Regions from separate parts of the Uliginosibacterium flavum genome, predicted to be linked through region 2. Evidence: riboswitches for the same ligand, from Rfam matches in the RefSeq annotation. Region 2 holds a riboswitch; the other holds the start of a gene.
What was found. A riboswitch is a leader RNA that binds a small molecule or an ion and turns the genes downstream of it on or off. The one in region 2 is predicted to bind S-adenosylhomocysteine.

Region 1: another riboswitch for S-adenosylhomocysteine. It lies ahead of metH (methionine synthase); the one in region 2 lies ahead of ahcY (adenosylhomocysteinase).

Annotation. Positions count from the first base shown of each region.
Region 1 covers NZ_JBEWZI010000003.1:292,191-304,187, reverse strand. Annotated here, with positions in the region: gene metH (methionine synthase) at 1-2,227, opposite strand, end outside; S-adenosyl-L-homocysteine riboswitch at 2,322-2,411, opposite strand; gene bamE (outer membrane protein assembly factor BamE domain-containing protein) at 2,465-2,986, opposite strand; gene ABXR19_RS04725 (branched-chain amino acid ABC transporter substrate-binding protein) at 3,322-4,434, shown strand; gene ABXR19_RS04720 (branched-chain amino acid ABC transporter permease) at 4,719-5,720, shown strand; gene ABXR19_RS04715 (ABC transporter permease subunit) at 5,745-6,845, shown strand; partial or broken gene ABXR19_RS19680 (ABC transporter ATP-binding protein) at 6,914-7,372, shown strand; gene ABXR19_RS19675 (ABC transporter ATP-binding protein C-terminal domain-containing protein) at 7,391-7,618, shown strand; gene ABXR19_RS04705 (ABC transporter ATP-binding protein) at 7,608-8,345, shown strand; gene ABXR19_RS04700 (isochorismatase family protein) at 8,545-9,114, opposite strand; gene mltA (murein transglycosylase A) at 9,406-10,677, opposite strand; gene ABXR19_RS04690 (ATP-binding protein) at 10,747-11,619, shown strand; gene ABXR19_RS04685 (Nudix family hydrolase) at 11,714-11,997, shown strand, end outside.
Region 2 covers NZ_JBEWZI010000002.1:282,703-294,699, reverse strand. Annotated here, with positions in the region: gene ABXR19_RS03055 (lysophospholipid acyltransferase family protein) at 1-682, opposite strand, end outside; gene ABXR19_RS03050 (lysophospholipid acyltransferase family protein) at 679-1,584, opposite strand; gene metK (methionine adenosyltransferase) at 1,792-2,973, shown strand; gene ABXR19_RS03040 (putative bifunctional diguanylate cyclase/phosphodiesterase) at 3,258-5,495, shown strand; gene ABXR19_RS03035 (ATP-binding protein) at 5,577-6,221, opposite strand; gene ABXR19_RS03030 (ABC transporter substrate-binding protein) at 6,274-7,377, opposite strand; S-adenosyl-L-homocysteine riboswitch at 7,622-7,714, shown strand; gene ahcY (adenosylhomocysteinase) at 7,798-9,210, shown strand; gene metF (methylenetetrahydrofolate reductase [NAD(P)H]) at 9,270-10,115, shown strand; tRNA gene ABXR19_RS03015 (tRNA-Lys) at 10,179-10,254, shown strand; tRNA gene ABXR19_RS03010 (tRNA-Lys) at 10,281-10,356, shown strand; gene ABXR19_RS03005 (HAD family hydrolase) at 10,398-11,099, opposite strand; gene ABXR19_RS03000 (CsgG/HfaB family protein) at 11,522-11,997, shown strand, end outside.

The DNA.
Region 1 (11,997 bases), on a different contig from region 2:
TCTCCTCCTCGATGAAGGGGATCAGGTGGGCCACGGCGGATTTCATGACGCGGGCGGATTTGACCACCTGCGGCAGGAACATCTTGCCGTCGCGGAACAGGTCGCCCACCACGGACATGCCGGCCATCAGCGGGCCTTCGATCACGGCCAGCGGCGGCTTGCCCTCGGCGAACAGCTTGGCACGAACTTCTTCGGTGTCTTCCACCACGAACTGGGTAATGCCCTTGACCAGCGCGTGCGACAGGCGCGCTTCGACGGTCCAGTCGCGCCAGGCCAGATCCTGCACGTTTTCCTTGGCCTGACCTTTGACGGTCTGGGCGAATTCGACGAGGCGCTCACCCGCATCAGGATGACGGTTCAATACGACGTCTTCCACCTTGTCGCGCAGCTCCGGCGCGAGATCGTCATACACGCCCAACTGGCCGGCGTTGACGATGCCCATGGTGAGGCCCGCCTTGATGGCGTGATACAGGAAGACGGTGTGGATCGCTTCGCGCACCGGATCATTGCCACGGAAGCTGAAGCTCACGTTGGACACGCCGCCGCTGGTCTTGGCGTAAGGCAGATTCGTGTGAATCCAGCGCACGGCTTCGATGAAGTCGACGGCGTAGTTGTTGTGCTCTTCGATGCCGGTGGCAATCGCGAAGATGTTCGCGTCGAAAATGATGTCTTCGGGCGGAAAGCCGATGCCCATCAGCAGATCGTAAGCGCGCTTGCAGATCTCCGTCTTGCGCTGATAGGTGTCGGCTTGGCCCTTTTCGTCGAAGGCCATCACCACGGCGGCCGCGCCATACTGCATGCACAATTTGGCGTGATGCAGGAACGCAGCTTCGCCTTCCTTCATCGAAATGGAATTGACGATGCCTTTACCCTGAATGCATTGCAGGCCGACTTCGATGATCTCCCACTTGGAAGAGTCGATCATGATCGGCACGCGCGCGATATCCGGCTCAACCGCGATGAGCTTGAGGAAGCGCTCCATCGCGGCCTTCGAATCCAGCATGGCTTCGTCCATGTTGATGTCGATGACCTGCGCGCCGTTCTCTACCTGCTGGCGGGCCACGGCCAGTGCATCGTCGAAGCGCCCTTCGAGAATCATGCGGGCGAAGGCCTTGGAGCCGGTGACGTTGTTGCGCTCGCCGACGTTCACGAACAGGCTGTCGGCGCCGATGCTGAAGGGTTCCAGGCCGGACAGGCGCTGGCGCACTTCGATTTCGGGAATGCTGCGCGGTTTGATCGTCGCCACGGCTTCCGAGATGGCACGGATATGCGCGGGCGTGGTGCCGCAGCAGCCACCGATGATGTTCAGGAAGCCGGCTTGTGCCCATTCCGTGATGTCGGCAGCGAGCTGTTCGGGCGTTTCGTCGTAGCCCGTGGGCGAGAGCGGATTGGGCAGGCCGGCATTCGGGTGAGCGGAGACAAAGCTGCTGCAGAAACCGGAGGTCTCGGCAACGTACTGACGCAGTTCCTTGGCGCCCAGCGCGCAATTGAAACCAAAGGAAATCGGCTTGGCATGTGCCAGCGAATTCCAGAAGGCTTCGGCGGTCTGGCCCGACAGGGTGCGGCCGGAGGCATCGGTGATGGTGCCGGAAATCATGATCGGCAGCGTGCGGCCCAGATCGGCGAAAAGCTTCTGCACGGCGAACACGGCGACCTTGGCGTTGAGCGTGTCAAACACGGTTTCGATCAGCAGGATGTCGGCGCCACCTTCCATCAGGGCCTTGGCGGACTGATAGTAATCCTCGGCCAACGCGTCGAAGCTGATGTTGCGATAGCCCGGATCATTCACGTCCGGAGAGATCGACAGGGTGCGCGATGTCGGTCCGATCACGCCGGCGCAGAAACGCGGCTTGGCGGGATCTTTAGCGGAGAATTCATCGCACAGCTGGCGCACCAGACGCGCGCCTTCGACGTTCAGCTCGTAGGTGATGTCTTCCAGCCCGTACTCGGCCTGCGACACGCGCGTGCCGTTGAAGGTGCAAGTCTCGATCAGGTCAGCACCGGCTTCCAGATAGGCGCGATGGATTTCAGCAATGACTTCCGGCTTGGTCAGCAGCAGCAGGTCGTTGTTGCCCTTGAGATCGCGATTGAAATCGGCAAAGCGCGTGCCGCGATAGTCGGCCTCGGTGAGCTTGTATTGCTGGATCTGGGTGCCCATGCCGCCATCCAGAATCAGGATGCGATGTTTGAGCAGGGCGGTCAGTTCAGTCGTGCGGTCGGCTTGCATGGGTCATTCTCCGGGCGTGTCAAACGCTCAGCAGTCAGAGGGGAAAAGCGGGGGAGTTTTCTGGCTCACCGGCGTTCCGCACGAGATCTGCATGAAGCGGTGAGCGCCGTTGAATCTGGCCCGCACCGGGTGCGGGTTCCGAGCCTGGGAATCTGGACAGATCCTCGCAGCGCTCCTCGGAAAGGACGGATTATCCCAGATAATTCATCAGGGTGCGAGATGATGGCGAGCCTGGGATCACAGTTGCGGACGCTTCTGCTGACCAGTCGCCGCTGCGCCGCCCAGGGTCTGCCCGTAGAGAATCCGGCTGCGGCGCACCTCAAGCAAAGTGCCTGCTACAGAAAACTGGGCGTCTACCTGCCACACTTCGGGGCGGTTCTGATCCAGCGGCCAGTGCCATAGCTCGCCAGATTCGCGCCCCTCAATCCACCCCGGCCGCCCCAGCGCACGCCTCACCTGATCACGGCTCATGCCTGGCTGCAAGGCCTCGACATTGGCTTCGGTCAGCACTTGCTGCAGGCTCATCAGGATTCCGTTCGGTGCCACACGCGCCATGAAATTTCCGCCGCCCTTCGGTATCCGCGCAAACTCCAACTGCAAACTGCCATCACCCTCTGACCACACCATGCTCGGCTCGCCCATCTGATCCAGCAGCTGCGGCATCGTCGCCTTGCCCGGCTCCAGGCCATGCGAGGCCGGTCCGCAGGCACTCAGCACGCAGACCAGCAAGAACAGGGATGAGAGGATTATGCTTCGCACGTTTCACCACGTAGACCACAGGAGATAATGCCCAGCCTAGCGCAGGGCCGGGTCGCCAAGCTATGCGTGTATTCCCCGAGCCGCGTGGCGCGGAAATTGCATGACTCATGACGGCAAGCGATGCCTGAAGAGGCGCACAGGGCGGCCTTCTGCAGCATGGCATGCTGAAGAGGCAAGCTGCGAGCGGATCTGCAGCACGGGTCGTCCAATTTTCGAACGGCTTGGCTGACAAGCAGCACGCAGCTTTTTGTTGTGTACCATCCGTCATCAGGCTCACCCGGCCTGACATTCCGCAAGGCATGCGCAGCACCCACCTATCCAAGGAGACCATCCAGATGAAGAAGACTGTGATCGCACTGGCCGTACTGAGCTTTGCTTCGGGCCTGGCCCAGGCGCAGGAAGTAATCGTGAAGATCGGCCACGTCGGCCCGCTGACCGGCAACGTCGCCCACATGGGCAAGGACAATGAGAACGGCGCGCGTCTGGCCCTGGAGGAATACAACGCCAAGGGCGTGATGATCGATGGCAAGAAGGTTAAATTCGAACTCATCGGAGAAGACGACGCTGCCGACCCGAAGACCGGCAACATCGTCGCACAACGCCTTGTGGATGCAGGCGTCAAGGGCATCATTGGTCACCTGAATTCCGGCACCACCATCCCGGCTTCGCGCATTTACAACCAGGCCGGCATCCCGATGGTTTCGCCCTCGGCTACCAATGTGACGCTGACCCAGCAGGGCTTTCCCTACATCTTCCGCACCATGGCCAACGATGCCCAGCAAGGCAGCGTGATCGGTAAATATGCGGCGACCAAACTGGGCAAGAAAGTTGCGATCATTGACGACCGCACGGCCTACGGCCAAGGCCTGGCCGATGAAGTGGAAAAAGGCGTGAAGGGCAATGGCGGCACGCTGACGTCCCGCGAATTCACAACCAATCAAGCCACCGATTTCGCCGCCATCCTCACCAAGATCAAGGCCAAGAACCCGGACGTGATCGTCTATGCCGGCATGGATGCGCAGGGCGGCCCGATGCTCAAGCAGATCAAGCAGCTCGGCATCAAGGCAAAGTTCGTCACCGGCGATGGTGGCTGCACGCCTGAATTCATCAAACTGGCGGGTGATGCCATGAGCGACGCAGCGTACTGCTCGCAAGCCGGCCTGCCGCTGGAACAACTCTCTGACAAGGGCTTCAAGGATCGCTTCAAGAAGCGCTTCAACGTGGATATCCAGAATTACGCACCCTACGCCTACGATGCCGCTGCCGCGATCATCGAAGGCATGAAGGCCGCCAATTCGTCCGATCCGGTCAAGTACCTGCCTGCGCTGAAAAAGGTTCAGTTCAAGGGCGTGACGGGCAATGTTGCCTTTGACGAAAAGGGTGACACCAAGTTTGGCGCCATCACCATGTATCAATTCAAAGCAGGCACCTGGGCCGCGTTGAAGTAAGCTCGCGCTTGAGCACAGAAACGGGGCGCCATGATTGTTGCGCCCCGTTTTTGTGCAATGCACTCTTGATCTTGATTAATGCCCGGTTTGTTCGAGGTGTGGACAATCGCCCCCCTTTGAGGCTGTTCATGAGCTATAGCGAGAGACCGTCAGCAGGGTGAAGAGCAGCGCAGGAACCGGAATGTATGTTGATACATGAGGATTCCGAGCCGCGCATGAGCCCTGATCACGGCCTCGCAGTAAGATCATGAACCGCCTCTAGCACTTTGGTACTATCGCCAGCCATGGAAACCCTGCTCCAGCAAATCATTAACGGCCTCGTCGTCGGCAGCGTATATGCGCTCGTCGCCTTGGGTTACACCATGGTCTACGGCATTCTGGGCCTGATCAACTTTGCCCATGGTGACGTACTCATGGTAGGCGCGCTGGTCGCGCTGCAAGTCGTCGTTTTCGTACAGAAGACCTGGCCTGCCCTCGGCGCGATTCCTGTGCTGCTGATCGGCCTCAGCGTCGCCATGATCGTGTGCATGGCGATGGGCTATATTATCGAGCGCACCGCCTATCGACGATTACGCAATGCGCCACGCCTTGCGCCGCTGATCACCGCCATCGGCATGTCCTTCCTGCTGCAAACCCTGGCCATGATCATCTGGGGACGCAATTACCACAGCTTCCCGCAACTGATTTCCACCACACCGCTGCAGCCTGTCGACGGTGTATTCATCACGCCAGTGCAGATCATCATCCTGATCAGCTCGGCATTCCTGATGCTGGCCCTGACCCTGCTGGTGAACAAGACCCGGCTGGGCCGCGCCATGCGTGCCACGGCCGAGAATCACCGCGTTGCCAGCCTGATGGGCGTGGACACCAACAAGATCATTTCGACGACCTTCATCATCGGCTCCGGCCTCGCCGCCATTGCCGGCGTGATGTACGCCTCGAATTACGGCGTGGCGCACTACGCAATGGGCTTCGCTCCCGGCATCAAGGCCTTCACGGCGGCGGTGCTGGGCGGCATCGGTAATCTGGGTGGCGCCATGGTGGGAGGTCTGGTGCTCGGCCTGGTCGAATCCATCGGTGCCGGCTATCTGGGATCGGCTACCGATCTGTGCCATCTGCCGCTGTGGGCTCAGTCAATTTCGCTGCAGGAAACCTGCGCCAATGGTGGCCACTTTGAACTGCTGTCGAGCAACTATCAGGACATCTTTGCCTTTGTCATTCTCGGCATCGTCCTGATCTTCCGCCCCACCGGGCTGCTCGGCGAACGCGTTTCTGATCGCGCATAAGCACCAACTCTCGGGACTCCCCATATGAACGAACTCGCTGTCGCGATTCCCTGGCTCGGTAGCCGTAACCCCAAGGCCGCACGCGGCGTGGTGCTGGCGCTGATGCTGATCGCCCCGCTGATTGCCGCAATGGTCGGTAACACCTGGGTGCGCATTCTGGATTTCGCCTTGCTCTACGTGATGCTGGCGCTGGGCCTGAATCTGGTTGTCGGCTTCGCCGGACTGCTCGATCTGGGCTACATCGCCTTCTACGCGGTGGGCGCCTACACCTGGGCCTTTCTCGCCTCGCCACATTTCGGCCTGCATCTGCCCTTCTGGCTCGTGTTGCCGGCAGGCGCCGGCTTTGCCGCATTGGCCGGGCTGATCCTCGGTGCGCCAGTACTGCGCCTGCGGGGGGATTATCTGGCCATCGTCACGCTGGGTTTCGGCGAGATCGTGCGCATTTTCATGAACAACCTGAATTACCCGATCAACATCACCAACGGGCCGCAGGGCGTGAACATGCTCGACACCCTGAACCTGTTCGGCTGGGATGTTTCACGCCATATCCCGATCACCGACAACTTCAAGATCAATTCACTGGTGATGTTCTATTACGTCTTCCTGCTCTTCGTGGTCGGCTCGGTAATCGTCATCCGCCGCTTGCAGGTCTCGCGTATCGGCCGTGGCTGGGCGGCGATTCGCGATGACGAACTGGCGGCCAAGGCCATCGGTATCAACACGCGCAACATGAAGCTGCTGGCCTTCGCCATGGGCGCCACTTTCGGCGGCGTGGCCGGCGGCCTGTTCGGCAGTTTTCAGGGCTTCGTCTCACCGGAATCCTTCTCGCTGATGGAATCCATCGCCATTCTGACCATGGTCGTCTTCGGCGGCATGGGCAATCTGGGCGGCGTAATCCTCGGCGCCATCGCCCTGTCGCTGCTGCCGGAAATCCTGCGCAGCGTTGCCCTGCCGGTGCAACAAGCCGTCTTCGGCCAGGTGATTCTCGACCCCGAAGTGCTGCGTATGTTGCTGCTGTCATTGGCCATGATCTTCATGATGCTGCTACGCCCGGCCGGTCTGCTGCCCGCCCATGCCCGCTACTCCCGCCCTGAACTGGCGAAGACCGGGAGGGTTACGGAATGAGTATCAGCCTGCTCGAAGCCCAGAACATCAGCAAACGCTTCGGCGGCCTCACCGCGCTGTCGGATGTTTCGCTGAGCATCCGCAAAGGCGAGATCTACGGCCTGATTGGCCCCAACGGTGCGGGCAAGACCACCCTCTTCAATGTGCTGACCGGCGCCTACACACCGGATGGCGGCGAATTCATCTTTGCCGGCAGCGAACTGCCAACCGGCACGCCACATGTGGTGGTGGCGCGCGGTATTGCGCGCACTTTCCAGAATATCCGCCTGTTCCGTGAAATGACCGCGCTGGAAAACGTGATGGCCGGCCACCACCTGCGCTCGGATTCGAGCCTGTGGGGCATCCTCACCCAGAACCGCCACGCCCGCGAAGAAGAACGCCTGATCACCGAGCGCGCCTTCGAAATGCTGCGCTATGTGGGCATCGAACATCACGCGACAACGGTGTCACGCAACCTCTCCTATGGCGATCAGCGCCGTCTGGAAATCGCCCGGGCGCTGGCCACCGAACCGCAACTGCTGGCCCTGGATGAACCGGCGGCCGGCATGAACGCCACCGAAACCGGCCAGCTGCGCGAGCTGATTTCGACGATCCGTCAGGATGGCGTCACCGTGCTGCTGATCGAACATGACGTGAAACTGGTGATGGGCCTGTGCGACCGCGTGGCGGTACTGAATTTCGGCAAGAAAATCGCCGAAGATGTGCCTGCCGTGGTCCAGAAAAATCCTGACGTCATCGAAGCCTATCTGGGGAGCGGTCACCATGGCCACTGAACAAAAAGCGCCCATCCTGCAACTCAAGGATGTGCAGATTGCCTACGGCCAGATCCAGGCGGTCAAGGGTGTCAATCTCGAAGTCTGCAGCGGCGAGCTGGTGTGCCTGATCGGCGCCAACGGCGCGGGCAAGACCACCACCCTGAACGCCATCGCCGGCCTCCTGCCGACCAAGGGCGGCGAGCTGATCTATCAGGGCGTGAACATCAACACCCTGCCCACGCACTTGCGCCTGCGTCAGGGGATCGCACTGGTGCCGGAAGGGCGCGGCATCTTCACGCGCCTGACGGTGGAAGAAAACCTGCGCATGGGCGCCTATACGCGCGACGATCAGGAGGGCATCGAAGCCGATCTGGAACGCGTCTTCAGCATGCTGCCGCGCGTGAAGGAACGCCTCGCCCAGGTCGCCGGCACCCTGTCGGGCGGCGAACAGCAGATGGTCGCCATCGGCCGCGCGCTGCTGTCGCGGCCGAAACTGCTGCTGCTGGATGAACCGTCGATGGGCCTGGCCCCGCTGGTCATCGAGACGATCTTCGAAGTCGTCCAGACCGTGGTGAAGGAAGGCATGAGCATCCTGCTGGTGGAGCAGAATGCCAACTTGGCGCTGGCCTTTTCGCAACGCGGCTACGTCATGGATGGCGGCCTGATCACCCTCTCCGGTACGGGCGAAGCCCTGCTGAACGACCCCAAGGTCCGCAGTGCCTATCTGGGCGAAGTCGAGGCCTGATCAAGCCGGCCTTGTAGGTGCGACTTCAGTCGCACGCCGAGCGTGGGTGGCCGACTGAAGTCGGCCCTACGAAAATCGGGTCGCGCTGTCCGAAAAACACTCAGGCTCTGAATGGCCAATTTCGAGGCCTGCCTGCACAGCCGCACCCAGCAAGGCTCTGCAAGCATGCATTCCGGAGAAGCAATCTGGGAGCGGCTCTTCAGGCGGCCTGACCTGCGACATAATGCAGCGCCTGCTCCACCGGCACTATTGCCGCCGGCCCGCCATACACATCGATGGCATTGATCAGCACGCTCACCTTGTAGCCGCGCACCATCGCGCTGCGGGCCGTGCGGTGAATGTCGAACTCCGGCCCGCCGCCGGCCAGATACAGCTCATCGACTTTCAGAGCGAGCAGGAATGCCTCGAATTCCTCGCTCTCGAACGCATCCTTTTCCGTTACGTAGAACATCGGCAAAGCCGCCTGCTCCGAGAAGTCCATCGCCCGCAGCCTGCCACTCCAGCCCGCTGAAGGGCCGCGCATCACGGCGCTCTCCACACCCACCACCTCAAGCCCGGCATCCCGTGCAGCGGCCACATGCGCAGCCAGATGGGCCTGCACCGCGCCCTGCTGCGCAGCGGGCTCCAGCACCACCAGCGCCTTGCGCGCCTGCCGGTACGGGCCGATCTGCCCCTGCCGTCCGGTTGAGGACCGCCAGGCCAGCCAGGCCAGAAAAAACAACAACTGCAGGAAGGCAAAACTCAGGAGTTCAGGCAGGTGCGGAAACATGATGAATGGGTCACTGTCAGATATTGATGAAGTCGGAGAAGACACTTCAATCAAGACCATCCCCGCGCAATCTGCCCAATTCCAGCGCTAGCGGGCAGTGCCACCTTCATGGCAGAACGCATCGCGTAAAGCCTCTGCAGCAAAGGCTTTACGACGACCCGGACAAACCCGGCTATGCCTGATGACTTAAGCCAGGCAGGTCGCGAGGTGTCAGTGCCCGTCCTACCTGATTGATGGCTCCCACCCAGAGCATGGGAACGATCCGAATTCCGCCCCCAAACAGATCTTCAGCTAGTTCGTCACCACCGGCAGTGCCGCGCCCTTCGGCCACAGCAGCCACATGCGGCCTTGCTGGCGCATCTGGCCGGCGAGCTTGCCGGCCTCGGCACCAAAACCCCAGAAGAAATCCGCCCGCACCCGGCCACGGATCGCCCCGCCGGTGTCCTGCGCCAGCACCATGCGCTGCATCGGCTTGCCATCCGGCAGTGCAAAACTGATGAACACCGGCGCGCCCAGCGGCACCATGCGCGTATCCACGGCAATCGCCCGGCCTGCCGTCAGCGGCACGCCCAGCGAGCCTTTCGGCCCCTCGCCGTTGGCGGATTCCTCGCGGAAAAACACGTAGCTGGGGTTGGCGTTCAGTAACTCGGACAGGCGCTGCGGATTGGCCCGCGCCCAGTTCTGGATGCCTACCATGCCGGCCTGCGCCAGCGTCAGCTCACCCTTGTCGATCAGCCAACGGCCAATCGATTTGTAGGGATGGCCATTCTGGTCGGCATAGGCGATGCGCACGCGCGAGCCATCGGCCAGTTGCACCTGACCCGAGCCCTGCACCTGCAGGAAGAAGAATTCGACCGGATCATTCACCCACAGCAGGGTTTTGGCGGCAAAAGTCTCGCCCTGTGATTCGATCTGCGCACGCGACCAGTAAGGCAGCACCTTGCGCCCCTCGACGCGACCACGCAGACGCAGGCCCTTGGTTTCCGGATACACCTCGGCCAGGTCCAGCTGCAGCATGTCTTCCGGCACACCATGCACCGGCACCGGATTCTTCGCGCTCTTCCAGCGGCTGCCATGCATCAGCGGCTCGTAATATCCGGTGATCAAACCTTCGCGCCCGCCATCGGCATTCACGATCTGCTGCGGCGCCAGCCAGGTTTCGAGGAAGCTGCGCACCTGCGCGGTGGAGGGTTTGCTGCCCAGCGCCTGCGCAGCCTCGCATACCAGCATCCATGCCGCTTTCACCTCAGGCTGACGCATCGCCTTGCAAGAGGCGAGCAGGCCCGGCCAGGCTTCATCTAGTTTGTCGCGCGACCAGTCAGGCAACTCGCTCCACTGTGCCGCGCTGAAGGGCGCTGCGGGTGGTGGCGGAGTGGGCGCCGACGCGGCCGGGCCCGGCACCTCAGGCTTGGGCGGCACAGGGCACACCGGGCAAGTCGGCGCGCTTTGCGCCGGCTGCGGCGCGGACTCCGGCGCCACCGGCGCCTCCTTCACCCCCGGATAAGTCTGCAACGTGCAAGCCGCCAATAACGCCAACACCATCCCTGCCAGAATCTGCTTCATGCCTGCCGCCCTCATCTACCGGAGGAGCAAGTATACTGGTCGCCTCCCCGGTTCCGGAAAGCTCACGCAATGATTTCTCCCGATCTCGAACGCCTGCTGGTCCGCGCCGAACACGTCCTGACCCACTTCGAAGCCCTGCTGCCACCCGCCCCGCCCGCGCCCGACTGGACGGCACTGGCACATCGTTGGCGCACGCGTCAGGGCCGTGGCTGGCTGGAGCCGCTGCATCATTTGCACAGCATCCGCCTCAGCGACCTGCAGGACATCGCCGAACAGAAAGCCCGCGTCGACGCCAACACGCGCCAGTTCGTCGCCGGGCGTCACGCCAACAACGTGCTGTTGACCGGCGCACGCGGGACGGGGAAAAGCTCCTTGGTGCGCGCCGTGCTGACGGAATACGCCGATCAGGGCCTGCGCGTGATCGAAGTCGACAAGACCGATCTGATCGATCTGCCACACATCGTCGAACTCGTTGCCGAACGGCCCGAGCGCTTCATCCTGTTCTGCGACGACCTCTCATTCGAGGATGGCGAGCCGGCCTACAAGGCACTCAAGAGCGTGCTCGACGGCAGCTTCGCCGCCGTGCCCGACAACGTCCTGATCTACGCCACCAGCAACCGCCGCCACCTGATGCCGGAATACATGGCCGACAACCTCGGCGCGCGCCACGGCAACGGCGAAATTCACCCCGGCGAGGCCGTGGAAGAAAAGGTCTCATTGTCCGATCGCTTCGGTCTGTGGGTCAGCTTCTACAGCTTCAACCAAGACGAATATCTCGCCATCGTGCGCCACTGGCTAGGCAGCTTCGGCGTCGATCTGGCTGCGTGGGACGAGGCCATCCGCGCCGAAGCCCTGCTCTGGTCGCAACTGCGCGCCTCGCGCACGGGGCGCGTGGCCTGGCAGTTTGCGCGGGATTTTGCAGGGCGGCTTGAGCAGCAATGAAAATCCTCCAGCCTTGTAGGGTGCGCACCGCGCACGCCGACTCGGCCTCAAACCCATGACAAGCGGTGCGCAGTGCGCACCCTACACATTCACCATGAAAAAAATCACCCACGTCGCCGCCGCCGTCATCACCCGCCCGGACGGCAGTTTTCTCCTCGGCCAACGCGCACCAGACACCTTCTATCCCGGCTACTGGGAATTCCCCGGCGGCAAGGTCGAAGCGGGCGAGTCGCCGTGCGAAGCGCTGCTGCGCGAGCTGCGCGAAGAGTTGGGCATCGAGGTCGAAGTTGCCAACCCCTGGCTCACCCGCGAGCATGTGTATGAACATGCCCACGTGCATCTGCATTTTTTCGAAGTCCCGCAGTGGAGTGGCGAGCC
Region 2 (11,997 bases):
GTTTGGCGAGGATGATCAGCGGGATCACGACGGCGTTCGCCAGACGCGCGATACGTGGCAGGCCGGGCACAGTGGCTGCCTGCACGCCGAAGAAGGGCACGAAGATCGAGTCGCGCGGACCGAAGTCCATATCCGGCAGGTAGTACAGCGGGCGGCCGGTTTTTAGGGCCTTCACTGCACCACGGATGCCGTCCTGACGCGACAGCAGCTGCTGATTTCCGAAGCGTGTGCGCCCGTGCAGGAGCATTTTTTCCAGTAGCTTGTTGTTCTGCGCCGAGAATACGCTGACGACGTCAATCTCCAAGCCTAGGCGATTGCCGGCGTCCAGATTGGTGAAGTGCGGGGTCAGCAAGATGATCGCGCGACCTTCGCGCTGCAGTGCTTGGAGTTTCTCCAGTCCGCGCAGCTCGACCAGACGCCGGATGCGCGCTTCGGAGGCCCACCAGACGATGCCGCGTTCCAGAAATGAACGGGTGACAGCTACTACATTGCGGAGCGCCAGCTTGCGGCGCTCGCTTGCTGTAAGTTCGGGAAAGCACAGGCGCAGGTTGGTCAGCACGACGCGGCGACGCGGCACGACCAGCACATACAGCAGGTGGCCGAGAAGCCAGCCACAGGCGGCTTGAACCGGTAGTGGCAGCCAGTGCAGCAACCACAGAAAAGCGAGAAAGATGCGTGTCATTCAGCGTCAGGAGCAAGGGGTGAGGGGGAAGCATCGGCCGAAGGAGGCGGCGGCGCACCGGCCGGGGTTTTGTAGCGGTTATAGCCCCACAGGTATTGCGTCGGGCATTTGCGGATCACGTCTTCGACAGCGTGATTGATGGCATGCACGCGTTCTTCCAGGCTGCCTTCGATTGGTGTTTGTGGTGCGAAGATATGCAGGCGCCAGCCCTTGCCGACGATGCGTTCGCCCCAGAACAGCAGCACGCGGGTGTTCTTCACCTCGGACAGGCGTGCGGCCAATGTCATGGTGTAGGCAGGTTTGCCGAAGAAGGGGGCCCATACGCCTTCACCCTTGCCCGGCGCCTGATCGGGCAGCAGGCCGGTGGAGACGCCTTGGCGCAAACCTTTGATGATGTGTCGCACTCCGGCCAGATCCGCCGTGGCCAGGGTGAGTTGACCACGCGCGCGCCCGGCGCGCAGGATCTGTTCAATGCCGCTTTGTTTGGGCGGGCGATACAGCACGGTCATCGGCAGGTGTGTGCCGAAGTACTGCGAGGCGATTTCGAAGCAGCCCATGTGCGGGGTCAGGGCGATGATCGTGCTGCCCTCTGTGTGCGCAGATTCGACAAGATCCCAGCCGACTACTTCGACGATGTGCTGCAGGACTTCGTCGAGTGGGCGCAGCCACACGAAGGGCAACTCCAGCATCATGCGGCCGGTTTCACTGGCGTTGGCGTGCAGTTCTGTACGCGTCGGGTTGCGTCCCAGACCGCGCGCCATGTTCTCCTGCAGGCGGCGACGGTAGCTGCCCGACAACGCGTAGGTTGCCAGTCCGGCCCAGCCGCCCAGGCGATGCAGCGCAGGCAGCGAGAAGCGGCCGAACAGGCGGAACAGGGGTGGAAGCAGGCGGTTGAGTGACACGTTTGGCTGCATGGGCAGGGGGAAAAGGGCTTGCATTATAGGGCGAGGCGGGGGCTATAATCGCGCACCGCCGAGTTAAGACAACTTGCAGGGCGGTTGTGCAGCGCAAGCCGCACACACAAATTCTGCTAAAGCGTCGACCACTCGAAACCCCGGAGTCGGCCGCGCCGACGATCATCCGGGGTTTTTGCTTTTGTGGAGTGCCTTATGGCCAATGATTTTCTTTTTACCTCCGAGTCCGTCTCGGAAGGGCATCCGGACAAGGTTTCCGACCAGATTTCCGATGCGATTCTGGACGCGATTTTCGAGCAGGATCCGCGTTCGCGCGTGGCGGCCGAAACCCTCTGCAACACCGGCCTGGTCGTGCTGGCCGGTGAAATCACCACCAACGCCCACGTCGATTACATTCAGGTCGCCCGCGATACGCTCAAGCGCATCGGCTACGACAACACCGAATACGGCATCGACTACAAGGGTTGCGCAGTCATGGTCTGCTATGACAAGCAGTCCAACGACATCGCTCAGGGCGTCGATCACGCCTCTGACGATCACCTGAATATCGGCGCCGGCGATCAGGGCCTGATGTTTGGCTACGCCTGCGATGAAACCCCCGAGCTGATGCCCGCCCCGATTTATTACGCACACCGCCTGATGCAGCGTCAGAGCGAGCTGCGCAAGGACGGCCGTCTGCCCTGGTTGCGCCCGGATGCGAAGAGTCAGGTAACTTTCCGTTACGTGGATGGCAAGCCGGTCGAGATTGACACCGTGGTGATCTCCACCCAGCACAGCCCGGATCAGAGCGAATCGCCGACCAAGATGAAAGCCAGCTTCACCGAAGCCATCATCGAAGACATCATCAAGGCGGTGATTCCGGCGGATCTGCTGAAGAAAACCAAGTATCTGGTCAATCCGACAGGGCGTTTCGTGATTGGCGGCCCGCAAGGCGATTGTGGCCTGACCGGCCGCAAGATCATTGTCGACACCTATGGCGGCGCCTGCCCGCATGGCGGCGGCGCGTTCTCCGGCAAAGACCCGACAAAGGTCGACCGTTCGGCCGCCTATGCCGCCCGCTATGTGGCGAAGAACATCGTCGCTGCCGGTCTGGCGCGCGAGTGTCAGGTGCAGGTGGCTTACGCCATCGGCGTGGCAAAGCCGATGAACGTGACCGTGTTCACCAACGGTACCGGCGTGATCTCGGATGAGCGCCTGTCGGCACTGGTCGACGAGCATTTCGACCTGCGTCCGAAAGGCATCATCCAGATGCTCGACCTGCTGCGCCCGATCTACCAGAAGACTGCTGCATATGGCCACTTTGGCCGTGCCGAGCCAGAATTCACCTGGGAGGCTACGGATAAAGCGGCTGCACTGCGCGCGTCCGCCGGACTTTGAGTCTGAGACAGCCTGGCGTCTGCCAGGCTTGATCCAGGATTGCCAAAAAGGCTGCCGCGCGCAGCCTTTTCTTTGTCTGTGGAAAGCCTCACTGCGCCTTGGTTTACAGCCGTCTCGCCGTAAAGCATGATGACTCCTATTTTGCTTCGCCACGCTTCAGAAATGGGCTGGCAACTGCGGTTTTCAGTACTTGGCGAATAGGGCTGGTGCGTATTCAGAAATGCGCCGGAGTGCCGTTTACAAGCTCTGATCTGCGCTTTTTCCCATCACTCAGGGCCGCCCTCGTGACGCACGACAGTTCGCAAGCTGAACCCCTGTTTCTGTTTGCAGAAGAAGCTCAGGAGCTCCATGAGCTTGTTCCGGAGGCTTTGCGTTGGCGTTGCCTGATCGTCGACGACGACGAAGGCGTGCATCAGTCCATGGTGTTTGCCATGAACAATCTGGTGGTGGAAGGTGGTCTGATCGAGTGGCTGCATGCGTATTCGGCCCGCGAGGCGTATGCCTTGCTGCAGCGCGAGAAGGATGTGGCCCTGATCGTGCTGGACGTGGTGATGGAGCATGAGCAGGCCGGCCTTGATCTGGTCAAGTCGATTCGCACTGAATTGAAGCTGATCGATACCCGCATCATCCTGCATACCGGCCAGCCCGGTTTTGCACCCGAGATCACGGCGATCCGCGATTACGATATCAACGATTACCGGACCAAATCCGAGCTCACCCGCAATCACATTTTTACCTGCTTGGCTTCGGCAATCCGTACCTATCGGCAGATACGCAGTATCGAAGCCAGTCGGCAGCAACTACGCCGCATCATTCAGGGCGGTAGCGCCTTGATGAGCCTGGAGGATGACGAAGCGTTCGCGCGCGGGGTGCTTGAGCAATTCGCGGCAATGCTGCAGGTGGCGTGCGCGGGCTTGGCGCTGCTGCGGCAGGCCGGTGACGTCTGGGCTGACGTGCGCGTATTGTGTGCCACCGGCGCGCGCAGCGCAGCGCAGGGGCTTCCGCTGTCCAGCCTGCTGGATGCCGACCTGACTGGCGCCTGTTTGCGCAGCCTGGAAAATCAGCGAGCCGAATGGTGCGCGCAAGGGGTCGCCTTGAGCATCCCGGCGCGCGATGGCTGTGTGCTGAGCCTGTATCTCGACGCGTCTGCGCTGGTGCGCCGTCAGGTGGATGACAGCGTGCTGGAAACCTTTGCGGCGCAATTTGCGGCTTGTCTGGACAACCGCTCTTTGCTGGCGCGCCTGCACCATGATGCCTTCTATGACCGTTTGCTGGGCCTGCCGAATCGCCGCTGCCTGAGCGAGTTGCTGGATGCGCGCTGTGCCGCAGGTACGCAGGGCGGCTGGGTGTTGGCCTTGATTGATATTGACCGTTTTGGCGAGATCAATGAGGCCTTGGGCCAGACTTTTGGTGACGCCTTGTTGCGGGCGCTGGGTGAGCGTTTGCGTGCGGGCGTGCCGGCTGAGGCGATGCTGGCACGCTTGTCGGCGGATATTTTTGCGGTGCTCGGCCCGCAGGATTGCGTGCTGCCGGAGACTTTACTGCCGATGTTTGCGACGCCGCTTTCGGTGCTGGGTGAGGAGAGCATGGTGTCGGTCACTATGGGCCTGACGCGCCTTGTGGATGTGGAGGCCAGTGGCGGCGCCGCCGCGCTGGAGGCCGGGTTTCAGGCCTTGCGCACGGCCAAGTCTACGCAGCGTGGGCAGTTGGCCTGGTATACGCCGGAGATTTCACGTCAGACCCATGATCGTGTGACGCTGCTGACCGGTTTGCGAACGGCCATGCGCGCCGAGGGTTTGTTTGTGGTGTATCAGCCGCAGATCGCATTGAGTGACCGTCGTCTGATCGGGCTGGAGGCGCTGGTGCGCTGGCGCACCGAGAGTGGTGAAATGATCGGCCCGGATCGCTTCATCCCCGTCGCGGAGCAGTCCGGGCTGATTCGCGAAATTGGTTTTTTCGTGCTGCGGCGGGCTTGCAGCGTCCTGGCGCTCTTGCATGGCGAAGGCTGCCAAGGTTTGCGCATGGCAGTCAATGTGTCGGCGATCCAGTTCCGCCATCCGGCGTTTCTGGCCGAACTGCGCCAGATCATCGGTGACTCGGGGATTGACCCGTGTTGTCTGGAGCTTGAGATCACCGAATCGATTGCCATGGAAGATGCCGTGTATGTCCGGGAAACGCTGGACGCCTTGCACGGTATGGGGATTCAGCTGGCGGTGGATGACTTTGGCACCGGCTACTCTTCGCTGGCGCAACTCAAGGGCATGGCGGTCGACCGCCTCAAGATCGACAAGGCCTTTGTCTGCGATCTGGACGAAGCCGGGGCTGATGCCAGCATCGCCGGGGTGGTAATCCAGTTGGGTCAGCGCCTGGGTAAAGAGGTCATTGCCGAAGGCGTGGAAACTGAGGCGCAGGCGGATTTGCTCAAGCGCATGGGCTGTCCCGAAGCGCAGGGTTATCTGTTCGGCCGACCGATGCCGCTGGATGATCTGCGTGCGTGGATCAGGCGATCGAGGGCTGGCTGAAAAGCCTCTACCCGCTTGACTCTTCAGCATGCATGCCCGCAGATGGCCGTGGCATGCACCTCTTCAGCATCCTGTTCTCGCTTAGCTTGGCGCTCCGGGCGGAGCCCCGGGAGCAACCCGAGGCAGGTCGAGGATGAAGCGGCTGCCTTGACCGGGCGTGCTGTGTACTTCAATGCTGACGGACATCTCTTCGTTGGTGTCCGAGAGGGCGTGCGTGCGTTCCTGGATGCGCTCTTCCAGCTGTTCGTTGGCATCGCGGAGGGCTTGTTCGCGTGAGCGCATCACGTCGAACATCTGGTGCAGACCGTCCAGGAGTTGAGAGTATTCGCATACGTGGCTCCTGGGCCAGGTGAAATCGAAGCCTTGCTGGGCAGGCGCGACAGATCCAGCCCGAGCAGATCGGTGCGCCGCAGGCTGCTGTAGCCGTGCAGGCTGACATGCGTACACGTCGTTCGGCGTCGCCAGATAGACAGCCTGAAACACGTTGTTGGAGGTCATCAGCCAGTCCAGAACCTCCTGTGGTTTCAGGCGCGAGAGGTTTTGTGTGCGCAACTCTTTAGCGTCAAAGCGCTGCGAAGCGAGCGGCCCTTGCAGATACAGGCTGGTTTGCAGTGCCAGCGTGCGGGCCAGGGCAGTATTCGCGGCGACCGCCTCTTGTTCCAGACGCGGCATCAACCAGATCCGGATCGCTACGCCACCCAGCAGGGCTGGCAGCAGACCCAGCAACAAGGCTGTCAGTGTCAGGATACGATGCTAGGAAAGCATGACCTGATCCGGATCAGTGCTGTGCTTCGAACCGTGCGTTGCGAACGACTGTCATGAACTGCGGGCGGCTGGCGTCGCCAAAGGCATCAAACACCACTTGCCCTTGCAAGGCCTGGAAAGTCTTGCGGCGCAGGAGTTCGGCTTTGATTTCCTTGCGCTGATCGGTACGGCTCAGCACGTCCAGCGCCACATTGGCGGCATCGAAACCGGCCACACTGGCATAGCCCGGCTCTTGACCGAAACGCTTGAGGTAGGCCTCGCGAAATTTGAGGTAGTTGGCCGAGGCGTCGTTGCGGTCGAAATACTGTTCGACCAGCATGCCCTCGGCGTGCACGCCACCCAGCTCGATCAGGCGTTCGGTTGCAGCCCAGCCTGCGCCGGCGATCTGCACCGTGTTGTTTTGCTGGCGGATCTTTTGCGCCAGCATGCCCGCATCCACCGTGTTGCACACCAGTGAGATGACGTCTGGCCGGCTTTTGAGCAGTTGCTGCGCCAGCGCGCCGTAATCCGGACTCTGGCGCGAATCGAACTCCACAGCGGCAACGATTTTGCCGCCCGCCTGTTCGAACGCGAGGCGGTAATCTTCCAGCCAGCTCAGGGTGTAATCACGATTGGCCAGATCCACCAGCACTGCCGCATGCGACAGATTATTTGTATTGCGTTGGAAGTCGGCCATGCTGCGACCATAAACGCTGGTGCTGGAGACGACACGGAAAAAATTATCGTCCTTGCCCGACAGGCGCGTGGTTGTCACCGTGCCGCCGATTATGACCAGACCGGCAGCCTGTGCTTCGGGCAGCGCTGCAACGGCAACCGAGCTGGTCATCGGGCCAACGATCAGACTGACGCCCTCGGCGGCCAGCGCCCGCACGGCATCGCGTGCTCCGGCGTCGTCCTGGCGATCATCGCGCACCAGTAAATTAACCTGCCGCCCCTTGATACCGCCTGCCTGATTGCGCCATTCCACGGCCAGTTGTGCGCCGTTGCGCCCGGCCGTGCCGAGATCGGCAAAGCGCCCCGATACCCCGCCGATGAAACCCAGCTTGATCGGCTCCGACTGGACGCAGGCTGCCAGCAGCGCCAGGGTCGGTACTAGACAGCAAGCATGAAAACGCATGGCGGAATCCCCGGGTTTGGCCGTAAGCCGAATGGGTGCGGCAGTACTGATATCGGCAGCTGGGCTTCGCGTCTTGAGGTGGATTGCTGTGTTGTTCCTGACCGAAGCATGCCTTGAAAGCCGCTCTGCGCTTGGGTCTTCGGCATGGCATGTTGAAGGTGGCCGTTGCACGCGGCTCTTCAGAGGGCTCTGTTAGCATGTGTTTCAGGGCTGGCTTCGGCGGAATTTGTCGCTATAATCCAAAACTTCCGAGGAGCGCTGCGAGGTCATCACGATCCCAGGCTCGGAACCCGCAGCTGTTCTGCGGCGGGTCAAGATTCAACCGCGCTCACCAGTTCAACCGTGCCGGGCACGGGGTAGACGGTGAGCCGCATCCAGCCTCATTTCTCCCGTTCCGGCCACTTGTTCAAGGAGAACACCGTGGCTAACACCTTTACCGATTACGTTATTTCCAGCGATCCCAAATTGGCCGATGCCGCTTGGGGCCGCAAGGAAATTCTCATTGCCGAAACCGAAATGCCGGGCCTGATGGCCATTCGCGAAGAATTCGCGAAAGTCCAGTCGCTCAAGGGCGCGCGCATCACCGGTTCGCTGCACATGACCATCCAGACTGCCGTGCTGATCGAGACGCTGACCGCGCTCGGCGCCGAAGTCCGCTGGGCCTCGTGCAACATCTTCTCGACCCAGGATCACGCCGCTGCTGCCATCGCCGCTGCCGGCATTCCGGTCTTCGCCGTCAAGGGCGAAACCCTCACCGAATATTGGGATTACACCCACCGCATCTTCGAATGGGCGGATGGCGGTTATTCCAACATGATTCTGGATGATGGCGGCGACGCCACGCTGCTGCTGCATCTGGGCGCCAAGGCCGAGAAAGATCTGTCGGTCATCAGCAAGCCGGGCTCGGAAGAGGAAACCATCCTGTTCGCCTCGATCAAGGCCAAGCTGGCGATCGATCCGACCTGGTATTCCGTGCGTCTGGCCGCCATCAAGGGCGTGACCGAAGAAACCACCACCGGCGTGCACCGCCTGTATCAGATGCACGCCCGCGGCGACCTGAAGTTCCCGGCGATCAACGTCAATGACTCGGTCACCAAGAGCAAGTTCGACAATCTGTATGGCTGCCGCGAATCACTGGTGGACGGCATCAAGCGCGCCACCGACGTGATGATCGCCGGTAAGGTCGCCCTGATTGTTGGTTACGGCGACGTGGGCAAGGGCTGCGCCCAGGCCATGCGCGCCCTGTCGGCACAGGTCTGGGTCACCGAAATCGACCCGATCTGCGCGCTGCAAGCAGCCATGGAAGGCTACCGCGTCGTAACCATGGAATATGCGGCTGAAAAAGCCGACATCTTCGTGACGACCACCGGCAATTTCCACGTGATCACGCACGACAACATGAAGGCGATGAAGAACAACGCCATCGTCTGCAACATCGGTCACTTCGACAACGAAATCGATGTCGCGTCGCTGGAGCAGTACCAGTGGGAAGAGATCAAGCCGCAAGTCGATCACGTCATCTTCCCTGACGGCAAGCGCATCATCTTGCTGGCCAAGGGCCGTCTGGTGAATCTGGGCTGCGGTACGGGCCATCCGAGCTACGTGATGTCTTCATCATTTGCCAACCAGACCATTGCGCAGATCGAATTGTTCACGCGTACCGCCGAGTATCCGGTGGGCGTCTATACCTTGCCCAAGCATCTGGATGAGAAGGTCGCGCGTCTGCAGTTGAAGACGCTCAACGCCCAACTCAGCGAGCTGCGTCCGGATCAGGCCGCCTACATCGGCGTGCCGGTTGAAGGCCCGTACAAGGCCGATCACTACCGTTATTGATGCCGTGCCTGCACTGCCACTCTGTGCGAGTGGCAGTGCAGTTTCTGGAGTTTTGAATGATGAGCAGCAAACCGCATTTCAGCATCGAGTTCTATCCGCCCGCGACGCCTGATGGCATCGAAAAGCTGCGTGGCGTGCGTGATCAACTCGCCGCCCTCAACCCCGAATTTTTTTCCGTCACCTACGGCGCAGGCGGCTCGACGCGTGACCGCACCCTGCAGATCGTGCGCGAGATCCGCGAAGCCGGGCTGGACGCCGCGCCGCACCTGTCCTGTATCGGAGCCACACAAGCCAGCATCCGCGAGCATCTGGCCGAATTCCGCGAGATCGGCGTCAAGCGCGTCGTCGCCTTGCGCGGCGACCTGCCCTCCGGCATGGCCGATCCGGGCGAGTTCCGCTATGCCAACGAACTGGTTGAATTCATCCGCAAGGATTCCGGCGACGAATTTTTCCTCGAAGTGGCAGGCTATCCTGAAGTGCACCCGCAGGCGCGCAGTTTCGAGGCGGACTTCAAGGCCTTCATCACCAAGGCGCGCGCTGGCGCCAACTCGGCGATGACCCAGTATTTCTACAATGCGGATGCCTACTTTCATTTCGTCGACTGTGTGCGCCGCGAGGGTATCGATATTCCCATCGTGCCGGGCATCATGCCGATCGCCAGCTTCACCAAGCTCGCCCGCTTCTCCGAGAGCTGTGGCGCCGAGATCCCGCAATGGATGCGGCGCAAGTTCGAAGGCTTCGGTGATGATGCCGAAAGCGTGCGCGCTTTCGGTCTGGATGTGGTGACGGCCCTGTGTGAACGCCTGATTGCCGGTGGAGTTCCGAGCCTGCATTTCTACTCACTCAACCAGGCCGGTTTGACCAGCGAGCTGTGTCGTCGATTGGGTCTGGTGAATCAGGCCTGAATGTGTTTTCTTGCTTGACACAGCCTTGGTCTGTTGGCTAGAATGCGTCCCTTCGCTTCTGGAGGGTCGTTAGCTCAGCTGGTAGAGCAGCGGACTTTTAATCCGTTGGTCGCAGGTTCGAATCCCGCACGGCCTACCACTGGATTGTGAAGCGTTAAAGATTTTGGGGGTATAGCTCAGTTGGTAGAGCAGTTGACTCTTAATCAATTGGTCGTAGGTTCGAATCCTACTGCCCCTACCAAAATATGTAGAAAGCCCAGTCTTCGGACTGGGCTTTTTGCATTACAGGCCTCGCTCATGTTTCTCGGCGCGGGCACTCTCCGGCACAGGCAGGTCGAGCGCGTGCATCAGGCGTGCGATCAGTTCCTCCGGGCTTTGGGCGATGACTTCGACGGGCACCTCATGGCGTTCTGTCAGGCGTTCGAAGCTTTCAAAGCCATATGACGCGATCAAAGGGTGCATGCCGGCGGCAATTGCCGAGCTGTAGTCTTTGGATTCATCTCCACACACAAAGGCGCGGGCCGGATTGATGCCGAAGCGCTCGCGCGCAGCCTTGAACGCATCGGTCTTGCTTTGTCCCAGCTGGACATGCGCCCAGTGATCCAGTTCGCGCAGATCGATGTCATGGCGGGCAAGCAGGGCTGACAGGGTTGTTTCCGGTGAGTTCGTGATATTGCGGGTTACCAGCCCGACGCGCACATCGCTGCGGGCGATCAGCGCCTTGAGCAATTCCGCCATGCCAGGAAAGAGACTGGCCTCGGTACGGTAGATCCGGGTCATGGTGGCAATCAGTTTCTTGCGCCGCTGTTTGCCGATCTGCTGTTTCAGATTCAGCGGAAATTCCTTGAGCCCGCCCAGATACTTGAAAATGTTGTGGCGTTTCTGGAAGCGCTCCAGATCGCCCAGATCCATGTTGTGTTCCGCGAACGCCCGGCCGATGGCCTTGAAAGCGTCGATGGTCGTGCCGTCTGCATCGAACAGCACCAACCGGTCGTGGCTGGGATAGGGAGATCGAGTCTTATTGGAATTCATTGCGGAGTCGAAATCAGTTGAATGTGCCTTGAGCTAATACGATATTCCTGTGACAGGAATGTTGCACTGACTGTGTTCGCGAATTCGATGCGTTGTTTCATCCTGCGCCGGAGATTGCGCCTAAGCCCATACGCCGCAAGCTTGGGCGGGAGGCTGGCCGACGGTCAAGCTTGCGGCGCATGGCGTGGCTGCCCGAAGTGGCGTATTTCAGGCGCGCTCGGCACGACTGTCGGGAAGGCCTTGCCCGCGCTGGGCGGACAAGGAAAAATCAGCGAAGTTTGTCCGGATGTGCCAAAAATTAATGTGTCGGCTGAGTGTGCTTGCTTTCGATGCATCCATAGGCGGGCGCCCCGCCTGATTGTCAGGAGCCAAACATGAATAAAATCCAGATCGTAACGAGTTGCGCCTTGCTGGCCTTGACCCTGGCGGGCTGCGGCACGACGCCGAGTATCGGCAGCAGCGGTGCCCGTACCGTGGCCAGTGGTTCGGCCGGGGGCGCAAACAGCTCCGGGGTGAATGATCAGCTGGAGCGCTGCAACGAATCCATGGGTACGATTACCGTGGTTGAGGATCAGAACGCCGGCTGGTACCACAGCCTGCGCAGTCAGAACCTGCAGTCCACCGTGCCGGTGATCCGCATGCTGATCCAGCAGTCCAATTGCTTTGTGGTCGTCGAGCGTGGTCAGGCCATGCGCAATATGCGTCAAGAGCGTGCGCTGGAGGACTCTGGCGAGATGCGTGCCGGCAGCAATTTCGGCAAGGGCCAGATGGTAGCGGCCGATTACACCCTGACGCCCTCGGTGACCTTCAGCCAGAAGGGCACAGGCGGACTTGGTGGTCTGGTCGGCGG